4 regions of the Bradyrhizobium sp. AUGA SZCCT0169 genome follow, and region 1 is predicted to be linked to each of the others. Evidence: predicted binding sites of a transcription regulator. Region 1 holds the regulator's gene; each other region holds the start of a gene.
The links. Region 1 encodes PhoB, which activates phosphate uptake and scavenging genes when phosphate is short. Its sites were predicted from a motif close to TGTCATNNANCTGTCAT; they were not measured.
Positions count from the first base shown of each region.

Region 2: a site for PhoB is predicted at 2,325-2,341, ahead of JQ609_RS06510 (DUF47 domain-containing protein). Genes of this name have one in related genera too.
Region 3: a site for PhoB is predicted at 2,252-2,268, ahead of JQ609_RS06105 (RNA degradosome polyphosphate kinase). Genes of this name have one in related genera too.
Region 4: a site for PhoB is predicted at 1,676-1,692, ahead of JQ609_RS12170 (inorganic phosphate transporter). Genes of this name have one in related genera too.

Region 1 covers NZ_JAFCMC010000012.1:184,580-188,637, forward strand. Annotated here, with positions in the region: gene pstA (phosphate ABC transporter permease PstA) at 1-261, shown strand, start outside; gene pstB (phosphate ABC transporter ATP-binding protein PstB) at 258-1,079, shown strand; gene phoU (phosphate signaling complex protein PhoU) at 1,103-1,819, shown strand; gene phoB (phosphate regulon transcriptional regulator PhoB) at 1,906-2,607, shown strand; gene JQ609_RS16680 (GcrA family cell cycle regulator) at 2,790-3,299, opposite strand; gene JQ609_RS16685 (aspartate aminotransferase family protein) at 3,782-4,058, shown strand, end outside.
Region 2 covers NZ_JAFCMC010000004.1:191,375-195,432, forward strand. Annotated here, with positions in the region: gene JQ609_RS06495 (peptide chain release factor 3) at 1-131, opposite strand, end outside; gene sugE (quaternary ammonium compound efflux SMR transporter SugE) at 283-597, shown strand; gene JQ609_RS06505 (inorganic phosphate transporter) at 620-1,624, opposite strand; gene JQ609_RS06510 (DUF47 domain-containing protein) at 1,639-2,283, opposite strand; gene JQ609_RS06515 (branched-chain amino acid ABC transporter permease) at 2,435-3,403, opposite strand; gene JQ609_RS06520 (branched-chain amino acid ABC transporter permease) at 3,405-4,058, opposite strand, start outside.
Region 3 covers NZ_JAFCMC010000004.1:103,385-107,442, reverse strand. Annotated here, with positions in the region: gene JQ609_RS06105 (RNA degradosome polyphosphate kinase) at 1-2,189, opposite strand, end outside; gene JQ609_RS06100 (chromosomal replication initiator DnaA) at 2,351-3,028, opposite strand; gene JQ609_RS06095 (CDP-alcohol phosphatidyltransferase family protein) at 3,106-3,648, opposite strand; gene purM (phosphoribosylformylglycinamidine cyclo-ligase) at 3,809-4,058, shown strand, end outside.
Region 4 covers NZ_JAFCMC010000008.1:67,563-71,620, reverse strand. Annotated here, with positions in the region: gene JQ609_RS12170 (inorganic phosphate transporter) at 4-1,626, opposite strand; gene JQ609_RS12165 (UdgX family uracil-DNA binding protein) at 2,444-3,880, opposite strand; gene JQ609_RS12160 (putative DNA modification/repair radical SAM protein) at 3,996-4,058, opposite strand, start outside.

The DNA.
Region 1 (4,058 bases):
ATCACCGGCGTGCTGCTCGCCACCGCCCGCGTCGCCGGCGAAACCGCGCCGCTGCTGTTCACCGCGCTGTCGAACCAGTTCTTCAGCCTCGACATGACCAAGACGATGGCGAACCTGCCGGTTACCATCAACAACTTCGTGCAGAGCCCCTACGAATACTGGAAGCAGCTCGCCTGGAGCGGGGCGCTGCTCATCACCCTCACCGTACTTGCCCTGAATATTGGCGCACGCATCCTTGGCGCTGAGAGGACAGCAAAATGAACGATCTTTCTGTATCCGTGAGTGGCGCGAACGGACCCGTTCCCCAGGTGGCGCTGCCCGACGCGCCGCCGAAGGTGACCGCGCGCGGCCTGAATTTTTATTACGGCGAGCACCACGCGCTGAAGAACATCAACCTCGCGCTCGGCACCAACAGAGTCACCGCCTTCATCGGGCCGTCCGGCTGCGGCAAGTCGACGCTGCTGCGGATCTTCAACCGGATGTACGATCTGTATCCGGGCCAGAAGGCGACCGGGCAATTGATGCTCGACCAGACCAACATCCTCGACCCCAAGCTCGATCTCAATCTGCTGCGCGCCCGGGTCGGCATGGTGTTCCAGAAGCCGACGCCGTTTCCGATGACGATCTACGAAAACATCGCCTTCGGCATCCGCCTTTATGAGAAGATCTCGAAATCCGAGATGGACGGCCGCGTCGAAAAGGCGTTGCGTGGCGGCGCGCTGTGGAACGAGGTCAAGGACAAGCTGAATGCATCGGGCCTCAGCCTCTCCGGCGGCCAGCAACAGCGGCTCTGCATCGCACGCACCGTCGCGGTGCGCCCGGAAGTGATCCTGTTCGACGAGCCCTGCTCGGCGCTGGACCCGATTTCGACCGCCAAGATCGAAGAACTGATTACGGAGTTGGCGGAGGATTACACCATCGCCATCGTGACCCATAACATGCAGCAGGCGGCGCGCGTCTCGGACAAGACCGCCTTCATGTATCTCGGCGATCTGGTCGAATTCGACGACACCAACAAGATTTTCACCTCGCCGAGCGATCGACGCACCCAGGATTACATTACCGGCCGGTTCGGCTAAGCGCACATCGCGAGGAGAAGACAATGGCTTCAGAACATACCGCGAAGGCGTTCGACAGCGATCTTCAGGAACTGACCCGCCTGGTCGCCGAAATGGGCGGCCTTGCCGAACGCATGATCACCGAATCCGTCGATGCCCTGATCCGCCGTGACGTCGCGCTTGGCAAGCGCGTGGTCGCGTCCGACGTCGAGATCGACCGCCTGCAGCACCTGATCGAGGAACGTGCGGTGCTGACGATTGCCCGCCGCCAGCCGATGGCCATCGACCTGCGCGAGATCGTCGGCGCCATGCGGGTGGCCACCGATCTGGAACGGATCGGCGACCTCGCCAAGAACATGGGCAAGCGCGTCGCCGCGCTGGAGAACGATTTCCAGCCGCTGAAGCTGATCCGCGGTCTCGAACACATGACCGATCTGGTGCAGTCGCAGGTCAAGTCCGTGCTCGACGCCTACGCGTCGCACGACCTGCCGGCGGCGATGGCGGTCTGGAAGGGCGACGAGGAAGTCGACGCCATCTGTACCTCGCTGTTCCGCGAACTCCTGACCTACATGATGGAAGATCCGCGTAACATCTCGTTCTGCATCCATCTGATGTTCTGCGCCAAGAACATCGAACGGATCGGCGACCACGCCACCAACATCGCCGAGACCGTGTTCTACATGATCGAAGGCCAGCAGATGCTCGACAAGCGCCCGAAGGGCGACATGACCAATTTCGCCACGACGGTGCCAGGAAACTAGAATCGAAACTAGATGCGAAACTGGAAGCGGAAGACGTTCGCGTAACAAACCGCGTCAAAATACTGGATATCAAGAGGCTGACATAGATGAACGCACGCATTCTGGTGGTTGAAGACGAGGAAGCGCTCACCACGCTTCTGCGCTACAACCTCGATGCCGAAGGCTATGAGGTCGAAACCGTCGCCCGCGGTGACGACGCCGATACAAGGCTGAAGGAGCGGGTGCCCGACCTGATCGTGCTGGACTGGATGCTGCCGGGCCTGTCCGGCATCGAACTGTGCCGGCGCTTGCGGGCGCGGCCGGAGACCAAGGCGCTGCCGATCATCATGCTGACCGCGCGCGGCGAGGAAAGCGAACGGGTGCGGGGGCTGGCGACCGGCGCCGACGACTACATCGTAAAACCCTTTTCGGTGCCGGAGCTGCTGGCGCGGGTGAAGGGCCTGCTCAGGCGGGCGAGCCCGGAGCGGCTGGCCACCGTGCTGACCTATGGCGATATCGAACTCGATCGCGAGAAGCGCCGCGTCGCGCGCTCGGGCCGTCCGATCGATCTCGGCCCGACCGAATATCGCCTGCTCGAATTTTTCCTGGAACATCCCGGCCGCGTGTTCAGCCGCGAGCAACTGCTCGATAGCGTCTGGGGCCGCGACATCTATATCGACGAGCGTACCGTCGACGTCCATATCGGCCGCCTGCGCAAACTGCTCAATCCCGGCCGCGAACAGGACCCGATCCGCACCGTGCGCGGCGCCGGCTACGCGCTGGATGACCGCTTCGCGAAGGTCGAGTAGGGCGGGTAAGGCGCAGCAATATCCGCTGTCGTCCCGGCCTTGAGCCGGGACCCATAACCACAAATATTGATTGCTCTAAAAAGGCTGGAGCTCCAGCCAAGCATAACCACGGCCATCGGTGGTTATGGGTCCCGGCTCAAGGCCGGGACGACGGCAAATATTCGTCGTAACGCCGCGCGCTCTTAGCGCGTCGGCTTCGGCGCCGGGCGGCGGCGATCGGAGGCCGGCTGATAGGCGATGCGCGAGTGATGTGCGCAATAGGGCAGGCTGGTGAGCGCCTTGCCGCCGCAGAAAAAGAATTCCGAGCTGGACGGATCGCCGATCGGCCAGTGGCAGGTGGCCTCGTTCAATTCGAGCAGCGTCAGCCGCTGGCTCATCGGCACCACATTGTCGTAGGCGACCGGATCCGGCTCCATCTCCACCTCGAAGGCGTGGGCCAGCGCGGTGTTGCCGCGCGACACCGGGCGCGCCACCCGCATCATCTGCTGGGCGGGGCGCGCCTTGCGCTGACGCGGCGCGGCCGAGGACGGGCTCTTGGCACGGCCGGAAAGACCCAGCCGGTGCACTTTGCCGATCACTGCATTTCGCGTCACATTTCCAAGTTCCGCGGCGATCTGGCTGGCGGAAAGTCCGCCCTCCCAGAGCTTCTTAAGCTGCTCGACGCGCTCGTCGGACCAGGTCAATACCGTCATCGCATTCTTCCCTTCGCACAGAGCCGGCCAATTGGGGGGCAGCGCTGGCGATGCCAATTCTCAAAAATCCCAGCGGGCAGAATCCCTTAGCCCTCGCCGGGCGCATAAAAGCCGCCCGAACGTTTACGCCTTACAAAATGGACTCTAGGGGTCAGTACTTCCGCACGAGATGTCGTACCCGACAGCCCAGACGCTACAATATGGCGGGACTCTGGCGCAAGAGTCCGCGTCCGTGCGTCCACATGTTCCGGTATTTATGCATTGCAATTAGAGTTTTCCACGGCACCGGAATGCTACGGATTGCTTTATCCTGCACTGCAGGAAAGCCGTTTTTAGGCGTGTTGACACGGTCCAAAGCCAGCATAGAATGCCTGTCACGTGCCGCCCCGAAAAGGCGGCACGTTTTGTTTTCGCAAGACCGGCTGTGCCGCGTTCGCACCAATGCACGCTATGTGGCCGGTCTCTAACCGTCAGTGATGGCCATGACCAACAGCGCCCCGTCGCATCTGCTTCCCGTTTTCGCGAGAGTCGATCTCGGTTTCGAACGCGGCGAAGGCGCGTGGCTGATCTCGACGTCGGGCGAGCGCTATCTCGACTTCACCTCGGGTGTGGCGGTGAATGCGCTCGGCCATTGCCATCCGCATCTGGTCGCAGCCTTGCAGGAGCAGGCCACCAAGCTCTGGCACATGTCGAACCTGTTCCGGAGCCCGGACGGCGACAAGCTGGCAGCAAGGCTGTGCGAGCAGAGCTTTGCCGATC
Region 2 (4,058 bases), on a different contig from region 1:
AGCAGCTTCTCGGTCAGCGTGGTCTTGCCGGCGTCCGGGTGGGAAATGATGGCAAAGGTCCGTCGCCGCGCCACTTCATCTGCAAGCGGCGAGCGGGACGGCGATTCGGCTGAAACGGCAATGTCGGACATGAATCGAGCGTTTGGCAGGGAAAACGGGCGCAATCAAGGGCGATTTGGCAATTGCCGACGGTGGATACAACCCCCATATCACTCTGGGAAGGACGACCTTCCCATCACCACCATCCGCGGGGACGACCCTGCTCTATCTGGAGGGTTTGTCATGGCTTGGGCTGTGTTGTTCACCGCGGGTCTCCTCGAAATCGGCTGGGCAATCGGCCTCAAATACACCGAAGGCTTTACGCGGCTGGTGCCGTCGGTCCTGACGCTGGCGGCCATGGCCGCGAGTATCCTGCTGCTTGGACTGGCGTTGAAGACGCTGCCGATCGGAACCGCCTATGCGGTCTGGACGGGAATCGGCGCCGTGGGCACGGCCATCCTTGGCATCGCCCTGTTCGGTGAACCTGCGACCGCAGCCCGCCTGGCCAGCATCGGGTTGATCGTTGCCGGTATTGTCGGCCTTAAGCTGGTCACCTGACGAGAGCCCGTTCCGATGCGCTCTAGCGCAGCAGCACGACCGCCCAATAGGTCAGTGCCGCCACGATTCCCGAGGCCGGGATGGTGATGACCCAGGCGTAGAGGATCGAACTCGCCACGTTCCAGCGCACCGCCGAGACCCGGCGCGCTGCGCCGACGCCGACGATCGAGCCAGTGATGGTGTGGGTGGTGGAGACGGGAACCCCGAGATAGGTCGCCATGAATAGAGTCGCGGCCCCGCCGGTTTCGGCGCAAAAGCCCTGCATCGGAGTCAATTTGGTGATCCGCAGGCCCATGGTGCGGACGATCCGCCAGCCCCCCATCAAGGTGCCGAGCCCCATGGCCGCCTGGCAGGAGATCACCACCCAGAACGGGATTGCAAAGTCGGAGCCAAGGTGGCCCTGCGAATAGAGCAGCACCGCGATGATGCCCATGGTCTTCTGTGCATCGTTGCCGCCGTGGCCCAGCGAATAAAGCGACGCCGATACGAATTGCAGAATACGGAATGCGCGATCGACCGCGAACGGCGTCGAGCGCACCGAGAGCCACGACACGATGGCGACCAGCACCAGCGCCAGCAGGAAGCCAACCAGCGGCGAAAGCACGATCGCCAGCAGCGTCTTGGACAGGCCGCTCCAGACCGCGGCCGAAATCCCGGCCTTTGCCATCCCGGCGCCGACCAGCCCGCCAATCAGCGCGTGCGAGCTGGACGATGGAATGCCGAGCCCCCAGGTGATCAGGTTCCAGGCGATGGCGCCGACCAGCGCCGCGAAGATCACGGTGGCATCGACGATATCAGGTTCGATAATTCCCTTGCCGATCGTATTGGCGACGTGCAGCCCGAAGAAGAGGAAGGCGATGAAATTGAAGAAAGCCGCCCAGAGCACCGCATATTGCGGGCGCAGCACTCGGGTCGACACGATCGTGGCGATCGAATTGGCGGCGTCATGCAGCCCATTGAGAAAGTCGAACAGCAACGCAACCGCGATCAGGAAGATCAGAATCGGAAGACCAAGCGAGGCGTCCACTGCGCGTCCCTGCCCTATACCTGTTCGATCACGATTGAATTGATCTCGTTGGCGACGTCATCGAAACGATCGGACACTTTTTCAAGATGCTTGTAGATCTCTGCGCCCACGATGAAATCCATGGTGTTGGCGTCGCGATGCTTGAGAAACAGTTCTTTCAACCCGATGTCGTGGAGGTCGTCGATGCGACCCTCCAGCTTGCCGATCTCCTCGGTGATCGCGGTCAGCATCGCGACGTTGTCGCCGATCGACTGCATCAGCGGCAATGCGCGCCCGACGAGATTGGCGCACTCGACAATCAGCGTCCCGATCTCGCGCATCGGCGGCTCGAAAGTTCGGACCTCGAACAACACCACTGCCTTGGCGGTCTGCTGCATCTGATCGATGGCATCGTCCATCGAGGTGATCAGGTTTTTGATATCGCCGCGGTCGAACGGGGTGATGAAGGTGCGCCGGACCGCGGTCAGGACCTCGCGGGTGATGTTGTCGGCGTCGTTTTCGAACTGACTGACGCGCTGGCAAAATACCGGCGTCTCGTCGCCGCCGCGCAGCATGTCCTGCAGCGCCAGCGCCCCCTGCACGACGGTCTGGGAGTGACGGGCAAAGAGGTCGAAAAACCGCTCTTCCTTGGGCAGGAAATAGCGAAACCAGCGCAACATCGGTCTTATCCATCGTTCTGGAACGGCTGCCCGGGGCGGCCTGTCACAAAACTGTCATAGACCATTCACAGGCAAAGCGCGCGACGACGGACCCCGGAATAGTGGTCATCCACCGCTTTGTAGGCCGTTAAAATGCGCCCAAACGGGTAATTTACAGCGACCGGCGGAAGAAATGCGCGATCTCGCCGATCACGCCGCGGCGGAAAGTCAGCACGCAGGCGACGAAGATGACGCCTTGGATCACCGTCACCCACTGGCCGAAACCGGCCAGATATTGCTGCATGGCAATGATCACGAATGCGCCGACCACGGGACCGAACACGGTTCCGAGACCGCCGACCAGCGTCATCAGCACGATTTCGCCCGACATCGTCCAGTGCACGTCGGTGAGCGAGGCGTTCTGCGCCACGAACACCTTTAGGGAGCCAGCGAAACCGGCGATCGTTCCGGACAGGATGAAGGCCAGCAGTTTGTAGTGATCGGTCTTGTAGCCCAGCGAGATCGCGCGCGGTTCGTTTTCGCGGATCGCCTTCAAGACCTCGCCGAACGGCGAGTTGATGGTGCGATAGATCAAGAGGAAACCGCCAAGGAACCCGACGAGGATGACGTAATACAGCACCGTCGGCTTGGCGAGATTGAAGATGCCGAACAGATAGCCCTGCGGGATGCCCTGGATGCCGTCCTCACCATGGGTGAACGGCGTCTGCAGGTAGATGAAATACAGCAGCTGCGACAGCGCCAGCGTGATCATCGAGAAGTAGATGCCCTGACGGCGAATGGCGACGACGCCGGTAATGACGCCGAGCCCGGCGGCACCGAGGGTGCCGACCAGAATTCCAAGCTCCGGCGACAGCCCCCAGACCTTCAGCGCATGCGCGGTGAAGTAACCGGCCGTGCCCAGAAACATCGCGTGGCCGAACGACAAAAGCCCGCCATAGCCGATCAGGAGGTTGAACGCGCAGGCCAGCAGCGCAAAGCACAGCGCCTGCATCACGAAGAACGGATAGATCCCGGTCAGCGGCACGATCGCCAGCAGCGCTGCCATCAGCACGAATACGATCATCTCGTCGCGCACGGCACGCGGTGAAGCCGGCAGTGTATCGTCAGTCAATGCGCTCATATCAGGCCGCCCGTCCGGTCAGACCCGTTGGCTTCACCAGCAACACCAGCACCATCAGGACGAAAACCACGGTGTTTGAAGCTTCGGGATAGAAATATTTGGTCAGTCCTTCGATCACGCCGAGCGAAAAGCCGGTGATGATCGATCCCATGATGGAGCCCATGCCGCCGATCACCACCACCGCGAACACGACGATGATCAGGTCGGCGCCCATCAGCGGCCGGACCTGGTTGATCGGGGCGGACAGGACGCCGGCCAGCGCCGCAAGACCGACGCCGAGCCCGTAGGTCAGCGTGATCATCCTGGGCACGTTGATGCCGAACGCGCGCACCAGCGTCGGATTTTCGGTCGCGGCGCGCAGATTGGCGCCAAGCCGCGTCTTTTCGATCAGGTACCAGGTAGCAAGGCAAACGATGAGCGAGAACACGACTACCCAGCCGCGGTAGATCGGCAGGAACATGAAGCCGAGGTTCATCCCGCCCTTCAGTTCATCGGGGATCGCATAGGGAAGGCCCGAGGAGCCGAAATAATTCTGGAACACGCCCTGCACGATCAGCGCGATGCCGAACGTCAGCAACAGTCCGTAGAGATGGTCGAGGCCTGAAAGCCACTGCAGCATGGTCCGTTCCAGGATCATGCCGAAGATGCCGACCAC
Region 3 (4,058 bases), on a different contig from region 1:
TGCTGACGCTCATTCCGGCGCGTGAGGCGGCGCGGCGAAGATTCCTTGAGAGACTTTCCACGGCCTGACAGACTCGGATTCGTCATGAAGTAGTTGTGCAGATTGAACGGCTCTTCGCCTTTCGCGGCCTTCATACGCGTTGAAGACCCATCGGGCAACAATTGCCAGCTTTGCTCGGTATCCTTCAGGTTCGCGACCATGATCTGTTCGAGAACCTGCTGATGCACCGTAGGATTTTGCAGCGGACAGAGCACCTCGACGCGGCGGTCCAGGTTGCGCGGCATCATGTCGGCGGACGAGATATACACAGCAGCTTTTGTGCTCGGCAGGCCTTGACCCATGCCAAAGCAGTAGATTCGGCCGTGTTCGAGGAACCGGCCGATGATGGATTTGACGCGGATGTTCTCCGAAAGTCCGGGCAGCCCGGGCCGCAGGCAGCAGATGCCGCGCACCACGAGCTCGATCGAAACGCCGGCCTGCGAGGCCTCATACAGCGCATCGATGATATCAGGATCGACCAGCGAGTTCATCTTCATCCAGATCGCGCCAGGCTTGCCGTGGCGGGCGTAATTGGATTCACCCTTGATGTGTTCGATGATGCGGTTGCGCAGTGTCAGCGGCGACACCGCCATGCGCTCGATGTCGCTGGGTTCGGCGTAGCCGGTGATGTAGTTGAACACCCGCGCCGCATCGCGCCCGATGATCGGGTCCGAGGTGAAGTAGGACAGGTCGGTATAGATGCGCGCGGTGACGGGGTGATAATTGCCGGTACCGGTGTGCACATAGGTGGTGAGGTTGCCGCCCTCGCGGCGCACCACCATCGACAGTTTGGCGTGGGTCTTCAGTTCGATGAAGCCGTACACCACCTGCACGCCGGCGCGTTCGAGGTCGCGCGCCCAGCGGATATTGGCTTCCTCGTCGAACCGCGCCTTCAGTTCGATCAAGGCGGTCACCGACTTGCCGGCTTCGGCGGCTTCGGCCAGCGCGCGCACGATCGGCGAGTTGTTCGAGGTGCGGTACAGCGTCTGCTTGATGGCGACCACATCGGGGTCGCGCGCGGCCTGTTGCAGGAATTGCACGACGACGTCGAAGGATTCGTAGGGGTGATGGACCACCAGATCCTTCTGCCGGATCGCAGCGAAGATATCGCCGCCATGGTCGCGCACGCGTTCGGGATGGCGCGGCACATAGGGCACGAATTCAAGGTCAGGCCGGTCGAGCCGCGTCAGCTGCGACAGTTCGTTCATCGCCAGCACGCCGTCGACCAGGAAAATCTCGTCGTCGGCGGTGGAAAGCGCTTGCTGCACGAAGGCGCGTAGCTCTTCCGGCATCTTGGCTTCGATCTCGAGCCGGATCACCGATCCGCGCCGCCGCCGCTTCAGGGCGGTCTCGAACAGCCGCACCAGATCCTCGGCCTCTTCCTCGATTTCCAGTTCGGAGTCGCGGATGATGCGGAAGGCGCCCTGGCCCTTGACGGTGTAGCCGGGGAACAGGCGGCCGATGAACAGGCCGGTGGCCTGTTCCAGCGTGATCAGGCGCACCGCGCCGTCCTTGCCCGCGGGCATGCGGATGAAGCGGTCGATCTTGCCGGGCATGCGGATCAGCGCGTTCATCGGCTTGCCGTCGGCGACCCGCGACAGATGCAGCGCGATGGTGAAACCAAGGCTCGGGATGAACGGGAAGGGGTGCGCCGGATCGATCGCGAGCGGCGTCAGCAGCGGGAAGATGTTGTGGAGGAAGTGATCCTCGATCCAGCTCCGCTCGGTCTTGGTGACGTCGTGGCTGTCGACCAGAATGATGCCGGTCTGGGACAGTATGGTGCGCAGATCGCTCCAGATCGCCTGCTGGTCGGAGGCGAGTTCCGAAACCGTCTGGTTGATGCGGACGAGCTGCTCGGAGGGGGTCAGGCCATCCGGGCTGCGTTCGGCAATACCTTCACGGACCTGCGCCTTGATACCGGCGACACGGACCATGAAGAATTCATCAAGGTTATTGGCTGAAATCGACAGGAACCGGACCCGCTCCAGCACCGGATGGCCGGGATTGACGGCTTCCTCAAGCACCCGGCGATTGAAATGCAGCCAGGACAGCTCGCGATTGATGAACCGCTCCGGGCTAGTGGCGATCGCCAGCGGCGCTTCGGCAATTACGTCTTTTTCTTTTATTTCAACAACTTGCGCCGAGTCCATGAAGTTTCGATCCATCTCAGTTGGAGCGCCGCGCCAATCTAGGCGGATGCCATGCGCACCATGTGATAGTTGGATGACGTTTCGATGACATTGATGTTCCGCCGGCCGCTGCCGTCAAGGCGGCGGGGGCGTGACATGGCGCGCAGCGGCAGTAGCGCCCGTCAGGCGTTGCGGAGCAGTTCGGCCGCCAGCGCCCGGGTCACCGGCCGGCCGAGCCGCAGCGCCTCGCTATCCAAGAGGTCGATGGCCTGGCGCGCGGCCGCATAGGACCGCTCGATCCGGCTGGCGAGATAGCTCACGACAGTCTCGTCGATGCTCAGCTGGCGGTCGGCGCAGAATTTGACGATCAGGCCGCGGAACAGCAAATCGTCGGGCGGCAATAGCGGCACCGTCGGCACTGCGCGCAGCCGAGAGCGCAGATCGCGCAGCTCGACCTCGAAGGCCGATGGCGCAATCCGCGCCGTCATCAGAATGGAGGCTTCGTCTTCCCGCCCCAGATTCATCAGGTGGAACATCGCGCGCTCGTCGAAATCCCCCGGTTTCAGGTCCTCGACCACCAGCGCCCCCGTCGCAAGCGCGCCGGGTACTGCAGTTGGCGTCAAGGCATGGGCTGAGATCGAGCGGGCGCCGGCTTGCTCGGCCCAGATCGCGGCGAGATGGCTCTTGCCGGAGCCTTCCGGGCCCACCAGCAGCATGATGCGGTTGGGCCAGTCGGGCCAGCGTTCGATCAGCGCCAGGCCCGCTTCATTGGCCGGCCCTTCCAGAAAATTGTCGCGGGTCAGGCTTTCGGCGTGCGGCAGCGCAAAGGCAAGCTGACGGGGTTGAACGCGAACTGCCACGCAAGTCTCCGGAACCATGGCGTTTTCAAGCGAAGTGGGTACCGGTTCGCGTGAGGACAACGCTTCGAACAAAACGCCTATTTGGCCTCGATCGTACTCATGTGCCGCACCCACTCCACGAGATAGAGGGAGACGGAAACCAAAGTAAAGACCGTAACAAAACCCATCAGGATCAGGTCGTATGGCGTCGGCTTGAAGTTGAAGCCGAGCGACGCCAGCACCAGGGCGGCGAACGCCACCTGCGCCACCGTGTTGAGCTTCGAGACCATCAAGGGTTTCATCGGGATAGGCTTGTCGAACAACCATGACACGATCACGGCGGTGACGATCATGATGTCGCGCGACACCACCAGGATCACGATCCACAGCGGCACCGCGCCCCAGATTCCGAGCGAGACGTAGATCGAGACCAGAAGTGCCTTGTCGGCGAGGGGGTCGAGCAGGGCGCCGAGCTCGCTGGTCATATTGAAGCGCTTGGCGAGGAAACCGTCGACGGCGTCGCTGACGCCGGCAATCACGAAGATCGCAAATGCGATCTCCATCTGCCTCGAGGCGATCGCCCAGACGATAATGGGCACCAGGATGATGCGACCCAGCGTAATGATATTCGGAATATTCAACTCGGTCGCTTCCCGGCTACCGGCCCTGATTACGTAACAGATCCGGCCCTTTGCGGGGCAGGCCGGTTGTTATCTACATAGTATATGCATCCGGTCCTTGCGAGCCATTGCAGGATCGCGGAAATCCTCGTAACCAGCCGTCTTCTGACGGGAATTGAGCATGATCGACCGCAAAAACGGGCTCACTTACGCCGATTCGGGCGTCGATATCGATGCGGGCAATCGCCTCGTCGATCTCATCAAGCCGATGGTGCGCGCCACCGCCCGCGCCGGCGCCGACGCCGAAATCGGCGGTTTTGGCGGGCTGTTCGACCTCAAGGCAGCCGGCTTCACGGACCCGGTGCTGGTGGCCGCGACCGACGGCGTCGGCACCAAGGTCAAGATCGCGATCGAGACCGGCCTGCATGGCG
Region 4 (4,058 bases), on a different contig from region 1:
TCGTCAGAAAATATACGAGAACAGCACGTAGAGGCTGGCCGACAGCATGATCGCGGCCGGCAGCGTCAGCACCCAGGCCATCAGTAGGTTGCGGATGGTGGCTAGCTGCAGGCCGGAACCGTTAGCCGCCATTGTTCCGGCGACACCCGACGACAGCACGTGGGTGGTCGAGACCGGCAGGCCGAAGATGTCGGCGGCGCCGATGGTGCCGGCGGCAACGAGTTCGGCGGAGGCGCCCTGCGCGTAGGTCAGGTGGGTCTTGCCGATCTTTTCGCCGACGGTGATGACGATGCGCTTCCAGCCGATCATGGTGCCGAGGCCGAGCGCGATCGCGACCGCGATCTTGACCCAGGTCGGGATGAACTTGGTGGCGCTGTCGAGCGAGGCCTTGTAGGCGTTGAGGGTGGCGACCTCTTCCTTCTTGAGGTCGTTTTCCTTGTCCTTCATCAAAAAGCGGATCGCTTCCGAGGTCAGGTACATGTCGTTACGGGTGTTGCCGACGGCTTCAGCCGGCACCTTGTTGAGCGAGCCGTATTTCTGCACCTGGTCGCCGACATCCTTCACCAGCGCGGCCAGCGACGGGTAAGTGCCTTCGCTGATCTTGCGTGCGGCGACATATTGCGTCACCGCCGGGCGGGGATCGCCGATGATGCTGTGGCCGGCGCCCTTGGCGGCGATCACCTTCGAGGCCGCCTCGGAGGTCTTCTGGAACTGGACGATCTGCGATTCCGGCAGCGCGCGGTTCAGCGCGTAGGCGGTCGGCACGGTGCCGATCAGGATCAGCATGATCAGGCCCATGCCCTTCTGGCCGTCGTTCGAGCCATGCGCGAAGCTGACGCCGGTACAGGTGGCGATCAGGATGCTGCGGATCCACAGCGGCGGCGGCTTGTTGCCTTCGGGTGCCGAATAGAGCGCGGGGTTGCGCACGATGAACTTCAGGACCAGGAGCAGGATGGCGGCCATGCAGAAACCGAACAGCGGCGACAGCAGCAGCGCGTAACCGATTTCGGTGGCCTTGGTCCAGTCGACGCCCGAGGTGCCGTCGCGGCCGCGCATGACAGCGTTGGCGATGCCGACGCCGATGATCGAACCGATCAGGGTATGCGAAGAGGAAGCCGGCAGGCCCAGCCACCAGGTGCCGAGGTTCCACACGATCGCGGCGATCAAGAGCGCGAACACCATCGCAAAGCCGGCGCTGCTTCCAACCTGGAGGATCAGTTCGACCGGCAGCAGCGAGACGATGCCGAACGCGACCGCGCCCGAGGACAGCAGCACGCCGAGGAAGTTGAAGAAGCCCGACCACATGACAGCGAATTCGGCCGGCAGCGAGTGGGTGTAGATCACGGTCGCGACCGCATTGGCGGTGTCATGGAAGCCGTTGACGAATTCGAAACCGAGCGCGATCAAGAGCGCGATCAGCAGCAGAATGTAGGGCAGGTAGGTCGTCACGTTGGCGCCGGTGGCTTCGACGTCGACATAGATGCTGTAGACCACGAACAAGAACCCGGCAGCGAGAATGCCGAAGAACAGGATCATCGTGAGCGGATTGAAACCCTTGTCGAGATTGGGCCTCGAAGCCGGCTGGATCGGTGCCCCCATCGATGAATTGAGCGTCATATCGGTCATGGCAAAACCCCCTGAAATACTAACGGCGGTTAACCTTTGACCGATGGAGTTGAAGGTTAGATGACAGGATGTCGCAGGGCTTATGGCTTGGCGCGATGCAGCGTTGCGCTGATGCGCGTGTCACAGGCGCGTTGCCCATTCCCTTCTCAGCATGGACATCAGGCGCATCGACCGGAACGTTCCGTCGGGGTCCCGGTGCAAATCGCGAACCACGCCTTCCTCGATAAACCCGGTTTTGAGGTACGTCCGGTAGGCCCGTTCATTCTCAACGAATACAACGAGTTCGACGCGATGTCAGCGGCGTGCTGTTCGGCGTCCCATCGGCCGACCAGGCGCACATAGCCTTCCACGCGTTCGATGCGCATGATGGCGGGGAGTGTCGGATTTACGCGCGGCTTGAATCTGCATGGCGGCAGTTTGGCGTTGCCGCGCCTGCCGGGCAATGCTCAAGGCGAGAAGCTGCGAGCAGGGTCGATCGCCGCAAGAGATGATGGCCAAGATGATGGCAAAGACAGGTCGCGCGCTGCACGGCACCGGGGCTAGAGGAAACCGCACAGCGCGCCGACCCCATGGGAACGTCATGGCGTGAACAGGACGCCCCAACCCCTCCCCAAGAGAATGAGATAGTATCATCGATCAATTGAAGGTTGTACATTTATTTGTCAGTATTCGAGGGGGCGGTAACGGGAATTTGCGGTTCCCCTATAGCCAGTTCCGATTGAATCGGAACTGGCTATAGATTCTCGGTTTGACGCGTTTTCTTGACGCGAACCGGTATCCACTTCGCTGGAAAACCCTTTGGAATGTGCGGGAAAATTCAGGCAGCGTGCGCCGATTTTCGCAGCAAGGCTGCCGCGATTTTGAGATCGGCCACGAAGCGCTGATACTCCCGCGCCTTGGCGTCGGCGTCCGGCAGCCGCAGCAAATAGGACGGGTGCACGGTGACAAGCGCCGTCGTGCCGTCCTCGAGATCAATCAGGCGTCCACGGCTTTTGTTGATCGGCGTGATTTTGCCGAACACGCTCTGCGCCGCGGTAGCACCCATCGCCACCACCAAGGCAGGCTTGATGGCGGCGCGTTCGCGTTCGTACCATTGCCGGCAAGCTTTGATCTCGGGCGTGTTCGGCTTCTGGTGCAGGCGGATTTTTCCGCGCGGCACAAACTTGAAATGCTTCACGGCATTGGTGACGTAGACCTTTGCGCGGTCGATGCCGGCCTCATCCAGCGCCCGGTCCAGCATCTGGCCGGCCGGGCCGACGAACGGCTTGCCCGCGAGATCTTCCTTGTCGCCGGGCTGTTCGCCGACCAGCATGACCTGGGCGGCTTGTGGGCCTTCGCCGAACACGGTTTGTGTGGCGTCCTTCCAGAGCGGGCAGGCGCGGCAATCGGCGGCTTCTTCCCGCAGGGTTTCGATGTCATCGGCAGCCTGTTTGCGTTTCATCGGCGGTTCCTGCCGCTTCTGCGATTTATGCGGTTCGCTCGCCGCCTGCGCGATCATGGCGCTGGCGGTGCGTTCGGCATTTGCGATCAGAGGCTTAATCAACGAGGCCTCCGGCAGGTTCCGCCAATATCGCTTCGGCATTTCGGCCTGCATGGCCTTCACCTTCAGCCGGGCGGGATTGAAGATGCTGGCGTAGTAACGCCGCCAGGTTTCCTCGAGCCGATCTTCGGTCGGCGCCTCGGCCTTGGCTACCCCCGGCGTGATCGAGACGGCATGGCCGTCCCAATGCCCGCAGACGTCAGGCGTCAGGATCGACCAGGGCATGTCGGCAAAGCGGCGGGCGAAGAACGGCGCTGCCAGTTCGACGATATGATGCTCCGGCTCGAACCAGGCGACGAAATGCGATTTCTGTTCGCGGCCGATTTCGCGGAAGCGGACGAAGGCGTGCATCTTGTGCTCGTCGCGATGCACGGCCTTCGCCATCGCGCTAACGCGTGCTACATCCGGATCGGTCGCGACGACAAGCAGGTCATGGTTGCCGCGCAGCCGCCACAGCAGGCGATAGAGGATGGCAAAGCGTTCGCTATGGCGATGAAGGATCGCGACTTTCGCCAGCTCGACGAATTTGGCCGGGACGTTGAAAGTCGCATTTGGCGGGTCGGGGAGTGGGGTGGTCGATTCAAACAATCCAGGCGCGTCGCCTTGCACACGCCATGTCACGTCGGCCGGGCTTACCTCATTCAGCACCAGTGTTCGCGCCGCTTTGCGCCAGCCGTCAAAATCGGTTTCGTGCTCGAGGGTGATGGTGTGCATTAAATGCCGCCTGTCTCCTTCGTCATGCCCGGGCTTGTCCCGGGCATCCACGTCTTCCCTCGGTGCGGAGGAAAAGACGTGGATGGCCGGGACAAGCCCGGCCATGACGGTGTGTTTAGAATCCAAACCCCAATTGCGTCGCCTTCGGCCTGAAGCGCTCCGCCAGCTTCGCTCCGTC